One region of the Paraburkholderia sp. SECH4 genome, then DNA from elsewhere that is predicted to be linked to it. Evidence: riboswitches for the same ligand, from Rfam matches in the RefSeq annotation. Region 1 holds a riboswitch; the other holds the start of a gene.
What was found. Region 1 has a riboswitch for glycine ahead of M0D67_RS17495 (D-amino acid dehydrogenase). Riboswitches for the same ligand answer to the same signal wherever they lie in the genome.

Region 1 (4,186 bases):
CCAGCGCTTTCGTCACGCCCTCGCATAGCGCGGCGCGCTACATCCTCTTCATCGTCTGAGTTCGAGCCACCATGAACGCGACTACCATCACGACCTTTTCCGCCGACGACCTCGTTCGCCATCTGCCCGAACTCGGCGCGCTGCTGCGTGCCTGCGTCCATGACGGTGCGAGCGTTGGCTTTGTATTGCCGTATAGCGTCGAGGAGAGCGAGGCGTTCTGGAGCGGCAAGGTTCTGCCGTCGCTGCGGGCAGGCGCGCTGGTGCTTTTTGTTGCTCGCCATGGCGAGGCGATCGCCGGCACCGTGCAACTCGATTACAACACGATGCCGAACCAGCGTCATCGCGCCGAGGTGCGCAAGCTGCTGGTCCACCCCGCGTTCCGCCGCCAGGGCATCGCCAAAGCGCTGATGGCGGAACTGGAACACCGTGCGCACCAGTTGCAGCGCAGCCTGCTGACGCTCGATACGCGCACCGGCGACAAGGCCGAGCCGCTCTATGCCTCGCTGGGTTATCAGACGGCCGGAGTGATTCCGCAATTTTGCCGCGACACGCTGGAGGAGCGGCTTGATTCAACCACCATCATGTACAAGACGCTGTGAGCGTGACGCAGGCAGGCCGCCTGTGATGCACCACGAGCATGGTAGTCGATACTGACCGATGCTCGGCGAGGAAGGCCGCGATGCAGACTCAGGCGAGTCTGGATCGCGTGGCTTAACGGCGCGAATCGAGCGCGATCCGTACGGCCAGACCGGCGAGCACGGTGCCCATCAGCCAGCGTTGTACCTGTAGCCAGATCGGCCGCCCAGCGAGAAACCCGGCGATCGAACCTGCCATGGTCGCAATCAACGCGTTGATCGTGACGGAGACGACGATTTGCACGCAACCCAGCGCGATCGACTGCGTGAGCACGCTGCCGTGCTCCGGTGAAATAAATTGCGGCAGCAGCGACAGATACATCACCGCGATCTTCGGATTCGCGAGGTTCGTGACGAGCCCCATGGTGAACAGTTTGCCGCGGCTGTCGTGCGGCAGGTCGCGCACCTGGAACGGCGAGCGGCCGCCCGGCTTGACCGCCTGCCACGCCAGATACAGCAGGTAGAGCGCGCCGCCGAAACGCAGCGCGTCGTACGCGTAGGGCACCGTCAACAGCAGTGCGGTGATACCGAACGCCGCGCAAAACATGTAGAACACAAAGCCGAGCGCGACGCCGCCGAGCGACACGAGCCCGGCGCGCCGCCCCTGGCAGAGTGATCGGGAGATCAGATAGATCATGTTCGGGCCGGGCGTGAGCACCATGCCGAGCGAGACCAGGGCAAAGGCAAGCAGCGTTGTGGCAGCGGGCACGGCGTTCTCCTGTGGGAATTGAAGTCGGGCAATGCCGCCAAATATAGCCGACGCCGCCGGTTCAAGCCTTAAACCCCCACGTAAAAAGTCCCTATAGGCAGTTGAATGGCTTTGATTGCGCCAGTGGGGCGGACGCGCCGTTGCATATGGCACCGTACTGTGCCGATTGCGCGCTGCATCGAAAGAAACACTTGCGGTGAAATTTATTGCCCGGTATCGTCGAGCCGTTCTGCAATGCAGCGCGGGAGAGATCGTCAGAGGATTGTGACGACGCCGACGGAGCAACCGCCCCGGAAACTCTCAGGCAAAAGGACCGCGCAGCTGGAACATCTGGAGAGCGGCGCCATGCGCGCCCACCGAAGGGGATTCCCTGCATACCGCTTGCATCGCAAGCGTATGCTCACAGGAAGAAACTCTCAGGTACATGGACAGATGGGGCATCGACGCCGGTTTCGACACGAAATCGACACCGGTGATGCTCAACTACTCTGGACCATGTCATGTCACGAATCGCCATTATCGGCGCCGGCATTACCGGCGTTACGACTGCTCACGCCCTTGCGCAGCGCGGCCACCATGTCACCGTGTTCGAACGTCATCGCTATGCGGCGATGGAGACCTCGTTCGCCAACGGCGGCCAGTTGTCCGCGAGCAATGCCGAAGTCTGGAACAGCGCGGCCACGGTGCTGAAGGGCTTGCGTTGGATGCTCACGCGCGACGCCCCGCTGCTGCTCAATCCGATGCCCACGTGGCACAAGTATTCGTGGATGGGTGAATTTCTGCGGCAGATCCCGCATTACCGCACGAACACTGTCGAAACGGTGCGGCTCGCGATTGCTGCGCGTGAGCATCTGTTTTCGATTGCCGAGCGCGAAGGGATCGACTTCGATCTGGAGCGGCGCGGCATTTTGCACATCTACAAGACGCGCAAGGAATTCGATGCGGCCAGCAAGGTGAATGAACTGCTGCGCGAAGGTGGGCTGGACCGGAATCCGGTGACGTCGAACGAGTTGCACACGATCGAGCCAACGTTGCATGGCGATTTTTTTGGTGGGTTTTTTACGCCTTCCGATTCCACTGGCGATATTCACAAGTTCACGCGCGGGTTGGCTGATGCTTGCGTGCGGCATGGTGTCGAGTTTCACTACGACGCGGAAATTACGGCGATCGAGCAGCCGGCTGAGGGACGGTTCTCGTTGATGGTCAATCTGGAAGGTGAGTCGCAACAGTTTGCTTTCGAGCGGATCGTGGTGTGCGCCGGTGTGAAGAGCCGCGACTTCGCGGCGATGCTTGGCGATCACGTGAACGTCTACCCGGTTAAGGGGTATTCGATCACCGTATGTCTCGATGATGAAGTGAGTCAGCAGAACGCGCCCTGGGTAAGTTTGCTCGACGACAGCGCGAAGATCGTGACGAGCCGGCTTGGCGTGGATCGGTTCCGGGTTGCGGGGACGGCGGAGATCAATGGGTTCAATCGGGATATCCGGTCGGATCGGATTGCGCCGCTGGTCGACTGGACTCGACGGTATTTTCCTGAGGTGTCGACTTCGAAAGTGATTCCTTGGGCGGGGTTAAGGCCGATGTTGCCGAGTATGTTGCCGAAGGTCGGACGCGGAAAACGGCGCGGCGTTTTTTATAACACCGGGCATGGGCATTTGGGGTGGACGTTGTCGGCGGCTACGGCGCAGGTTTTGGCGGGTTCCATTCAATAGGGCTTGTTTGCGTGCGCGGCGCTTACTGCCATACTTCCGGCGGCGCTGCGCGCGCCGTCGCGGTTGTTCATCGAACCCGCCGCCGCGCTTTTGCGATGATGCTTACTAGCCTGGACTCGATCTGACTGGTAGTCCGGAAGCGTCGCCAAAGGCAAATCCAGCTACATCTGCTAGTGTTGTCCAATCGGTGTCCACTCTCGAGGGAGTCTCCATGACCAGATCCCGCTCCGTCACGCGCAGCAACCCAGGCATGCGGCTCACTGATGAACAAATCGCCGCAGAAGCCACGAGACGCTTGGCATGGGATACGGCCGTCCCCCCAAACACCCTGCAAGTCAAAGTCTCACACGGACGCATCACCCTGCTCGGTGTACTTCAACATAACGAGCAACGAGCCGCTGCACTTGAAGACGTTTCCCGCCTGTTCGGCGTCACCGGCGTCTCTGATCACGCCATCGTCAAAGCGAAGTTGCCCTAACCCGCTTTCGCTCGCAACAGCATCCGGCAATGCCTCGCGATCTGCTTCTCCTCCTCGGTGTGAATCGCCCTCACCTTCCCCGCTGAATCCCCTTCCGATAGCCCCAAAAACGCAAGCCCCTCGCACACTCGCTTACGAATCTCCTGGCTGTGTTCGCCGATCCCACCCGTGAACACCAGCAAATCGATCCCACCCAACAAAGCCGCATAGGCGCCGATCGTCTTGCGCACGGCCGTAGCAAACGCATCCAGCGCCAGCGATGCATTCCCATCGCCCGCGGCGGCGCGCTTTTCCAGCGCCTGCATATCACTTTCGCCATCGGCGTAACCGGCGAGGCCGCTCTGGCGATTCAACAGCGTCTCCAGCGCATCGGCATCGAGCTTCTCCACGCGCATCAGATACAGCAGCACGCCTGGGTCAAGGTCGCCGCTTCGCGTGCCCATCGGTACGCCGCCGGTCGGAGTGAGACCCATCGACGTATCGACGGATTTGCCGTTCTGCAATGCACATAAACTCGACCCGTTGCCCAGATGGGCGAAGACTGCTCGCGGCGGCAAATCGGCACCGAGCCGCGCCACCAGCGATTCATACGACAGCCCGTGAAAGCCGTAGCGAATCACACCGGCCTCGGCATAACGGCGCGGCAACGCAA
Region 2 (4,186 bases), on a different contig from region 1:
GGTTTAAACGTAATGGTGCAAGTTGCGGTGAATCAGGCGCCGACGGCCTTGGCGTACGCGTCCGCGTCGATCAGGCGATCCTGCGATGCGTCCGCGGCCGGCTTGATCTTGAAGAGCCAGTTCTCGTACGGCGCGCTGTTGACGCCATCCGGCGTGTCGGCGACGGCCGGGTTCGCTTCGATGATTTCGCCCGAGACTGGCGCGTAGATATCGGAAGCGGCTTTCACCGACTCGATCACGGCGACGGTGTCGCCAGCGTTGACGGTCTTGCCCAGTTCCTGAACTTCGAAGAAGACGATGTCGCCGAGCGCTTCCTGCGCGTGGTCGGTGATGCCGACCGTCAGCGTGCCGTCCGCTTCGGTGCGGACCCACTCGTGCGATTCGGTGTATTTCAGATCGGCCGGGATGCTCATCGGATGCTCCTATGCGGTGTTATTCGGTATGAACTTAAAAAGGTAAACGCACGCGCCGGCTGCTTAAACTGCGAGCACTTTGCCGTTGCGTACGAACGGCAGTTTTACCACGCTTGCGGGTACGTTTTTGTCACGAATCTGGACGTGAACGGTGTCGCCCGGCTGCACGCCTTTCGGCACGCGCGCAAAGGCGATCGATTCCTGCATCGTGGGTGAAAAAGTGCCGCTGGTGATTTCGCCTTCGCCGTGCGGCGTGACGACTTTCTGGTGAGCACGCAGCACGCCTGCCGCCTTGCCGTTTTCCTTCAGCAGGATCAGACCGACGAACGAGGCCTGCGAGCCGTCGGCTTCAAGCTTGGCCTTGCCGACGAAATCGCGCGGCGAATTCAGATCGACAGTCCAGGCGAGGCCGGCGTCCAGCGGCGAGACGTTGTCGTCCATATCCTGGCCGTACAGGTTCATGCCGGCTTCGAGACGCAGCGTGTCGCGCGCGCCGAGACCCGCAGGGCGCACACCTTGACGCACCAATGCGTCCCAGAACTCGCAGACGGACGTTGCAGGCAGGACGATTTCGAAGCCGTCTTCGCCGGTGTAGCCGGTGCGGGCAATCATCAATTCGCCAAACGGCGTGTTGTCGACGATCGCGGCGTTAAATGGCTTAAGGAGTTCGGTCGAGGTACGGCTGGACGGCGCGACTTGCCAGACCTTATCGCGGGCGTTCGGGCCCTGCACGGCGACGATCGCCAGATCGCGGCGCGGCGTGATGGTCAGGCCGTAGCTGCCTTCGGCGTCGAGCTTGCTGAACCAGGCGACGTCTTTCTCCGCGGTGCCGGCGTTGACGACCAGGCGGAAGTGCGTCTCGCTGAAGTAATAGACGATCAGATCGTCGATCACACCGCCATTCGGGTTCAGCAGACAGGAGTAGAGCGCGCGGCCCGGCGTTTGCAGCTTGGCGACATTGTTGGCCAGCGCGTGTTCGAAGAAGGCGCGCACGCGTTCACCGGTGAAATCGACGACGCACATATGCGAGACGTCGAACATGCCGGCGTCGGTGCGCACGGCGCGGTGTTCGTCGATCTGCGAGCCGTAGTTGACGGGCATGTCCCAGCCGCCGAAATCGACCATGCGGGCGTTGAGCGCACGATGGGTGGCGTTGAGCGGGGTGTGTTTGAGTTCGGTCATGGGGCCTCAGGCGTCTCGCGAAACAAAAAAGGCCATGCGGCGCTACGCCTCGCGGCTGATGCCTGCGAGCGATTGCGTTGCATGACCCCTCTGTCCTCGATACCTGAGAGATTGCGCTGCCGTGCGATGGTGAAGCCGTGATCGCTACGGTGAAACGCGCGCCCCTTCGGTGGGCAGCTTGCCAGAATCTGCTCGATTAAACGATGCAGACGGCTACTGCCGCTCTCCAGAGTGCGAAAAACCGGTGCCTTGATGTTGCCTGGGCGCGGGTTCTTCGACGCAGTCGGTCCTTTTGCCTGAGAGTTTGCGGGTGTGCCCCTTCGGCGGCGCGGCCTGCGATTTTCTGCGGCCAGCACGCTCTCCCGACGCGTGCGGCGAATGTACGCGAGGGCCGGGGGCTTGTCAAATAAAGGCCCGCAAGGGGCATGGGGGTTGGCGCTGCGGGTTCGCGAATGTCAAAAAAAGCGCGGGACGTGATGCCCGCGCTCCTTTGCTTCAGTGCCAGAACTGGCGCGATTATTCGCCGATGGCGTGTGCCGCGTTGTCCAGTTCCTGGTTCAGCACGTGCTGTTCGTCGCCGGACAGGCCGCCGCCGTGTTGCGCCGCCATGTCGTGAGCTTCCTGACGGATCACGTCGAGGCGATGGTGCAACGCACCGCCTTGCGGGGGCGGGTAGTAGCCTTGGTTGACGCGGGCGTCGATGCGGCGGCTCAGGTTGTCGATCCGGCCGTTGACCTGGTTGAAGCGCTGATCCGCGATTTGTTGCGGGTTAGGGCGCGGCGCCGGCGCGGGTTGCTGAGGAGCCACCACGCAGGCGGCGAGGGAGCTGAGCAAAGCGCATGCTGCTAGTGCGCGGACGATACGAGGCATGGACTCTCCGGGAAGTCGTTGTCGTTTTGTGGTGCTACTGGGGTAGCAACGGATTGCCGGGGACTCACGCTGACCGCGGAGGCGGGGTTATTTGTAACGTTATGTTCCTTTCGGGGTTGTCAGGCGTTTTGCCATTGGCGGCGGCATGGTTCGCGTGCCGTCGCCAAATGGCCAAAAAGCGCCCCGTGGCGCTGGGAAAGTCAGCGAATGCGTTCAAACGGCAACCGGACGCCTTCCTCCGAGCTCCGGGCTGCAAGCTCGATGATCGTCATCACGTCGACCGCGTCCTGAGCGCTGACGGGAAATTTCGTGCCGTTCTGAATGGCATCCGCCAAGGCAATATAAAAGCCGACGTATTCGCCGTTGCGCGTAGGCACCTCCCGCTCGACTTCCTGGCCCTCTTCGAGCACACGCAACACACCAGGCGCATTGCCGGCGCCGAACCCGTCATCGCCCGGCCGCAAGCCGGCTTTCAACTGATCTTCCTGCGTATCGAGCCCGTATTTGACGTAGCTCCCCTGCGTGCCGTGGATCGTAAACCTCGGCGCGACGTACGCAGTCAACGCGCTGGCATGCAACACCACTTCGAACTCGCCGTAGCCCAACTGAATATGCACGTAGTCCGGCGCGCTGGCCTGATCGCGATGCGTCCGAACCGTCGCCGACACGGTCTGCGGTGCGCCGAACAGCGCCAGCGCCTGATCGATCAGGTGCGGTCCGAGATCGAATAGCAAACCGCCGCCGCGCGAAGCTTCCTCGCGCCAACGCTGCCGAACCTCCGGCCGGAATCGGTCGAAATGCGATTCGTATTGCGTGATACGCCCCAATTCTCTGCTGGCGAGCAGATCCCGCACGGTCAGAAAATCACCGTCCCAGCGGCGGTTATGAAAGGGGACGAACCGCTTGCCCCGGGCGAGTGCAATGTTGGCGAGCGTGTGAGCATCTGCGGCAGTCAGCGTGACCGGCTTGTCGACCACCACGTGCTTGCCCGCTTCCAGCGCGCGGCGCGCCAGGTCGAAGTGCGTGTCATTGGGTGTCGCGATGACGACGCAGTCGATTTCTTCGAGCGCCAGCAGGGCGTCGAGATCGGCCACCACCTTTGCGTGCGGGTAATCGGCCAGCGCGTGCTCGGGCTGGCTCGTCGCGATGGCCGCGATGCTCGCTCGCCCGCAGTGCTCGATCACCGGCGCATGAAAGGTCGCGCCAGCAAAACCGTAACCCATCAATCCAATCTTCAGCGATGCGGACATGCGTGTCTTCCTGCAAAAACGGCGCGCCGCTTTGCCACCGCGGCGACGGCGCGCAACAACGTAATTGTGGCATGTCCCGAAGGCGGACTGTCGGCATCGTCGCAGGCGCTTGTCGGCGGTGCCTGTCCGGCGGCGCTCGGACGGCAGTTGCAGCCGCGTTCGGGCCAGCTCACTCGAACGTCCGTTTTTCGTCGTCGGGCGAGCTGCCATCGCGGGCCCCGTTCCTGGCCATCCGACAGCGCGCCTGTCACGGCATCCGCTCCAGGCATCCGTGTTAACATCGCTCCTCTCGCGCGGATCGCTGCGAGCCGGAACGCCCCTCTCACTGAGGCACGCGCGCCAGCCACCCGCCCCGCGCAGCATGCCCCCGGGCCTTCGGTCTCGCGATTCCGCACCCAAGCGCCCTCAACCGCATTACCCATCCACTGACGATGTCCGCAGGCCTGAACCCCGCTCAAAATGAAGCGGTCC

Region 2: another riboswitch for glycine. It lies ahead of gcvT (glycine cleavage system aminomethyltransferase GcvT); the one in region 1 lies ahead of M0D67_RS17495 (D-amino acid dehydrogenase).

The regions. Positions count from the first base shown of each region.
Region 1 covers NZ_JALOCP010000011.1:165,991-170,176, reverse strand. Annotated here, with positions in the region: gene M0D67_RS17510 (helix-turn-helix domain-containing protein) at 1-59, shown strand, start outside; gene M0D67_RS17505 (GNAT family N-acetyltransferase) at 72-599, shown strand; gene M0D67_RS17500 (LysE family translocator) at 712-1,344, opposite strand; glycine riboswitch at 1,577-1,670, shown strand; gene M0D67_RS17495 (D-amino acid dehydrogenase) at 1,845-3,056, shown strand; gene M0D67_RS17490 (BON domain-containing protein) at 3,268-3,534, shown strand; gene M0D67_RS17485 (acetate/propionate family kinase) at 3,531-4,186, opposite strand, start outside.
Region 2 covers NZ_JALOCP010000006.1:145,120-149,305, forward strand. Annotated here, with positions in the region: gene gcvH (glycine cleavage system protein GcvH) at 33-413, opposite strand; gene gcvT (glycine cleavage system aminomethyltransferase GcvT) at 477-1,595, opposite strand; glycine riboswitch at 1,676-1,835, opposite strand; glycine riboswitch at 1,869-1,970, opposite strand; gene M0D67_RS11395 (hypothetical protein) at 2,112-2,465, opposite strand; gene M0D67_RS11400 (oxidoreductase) at 2,666-3,715, opposite strand; gene M0D67_RS11405 (UvrD-helicase domain-containing protein) at 4,147-4,186, shown strand, end outside.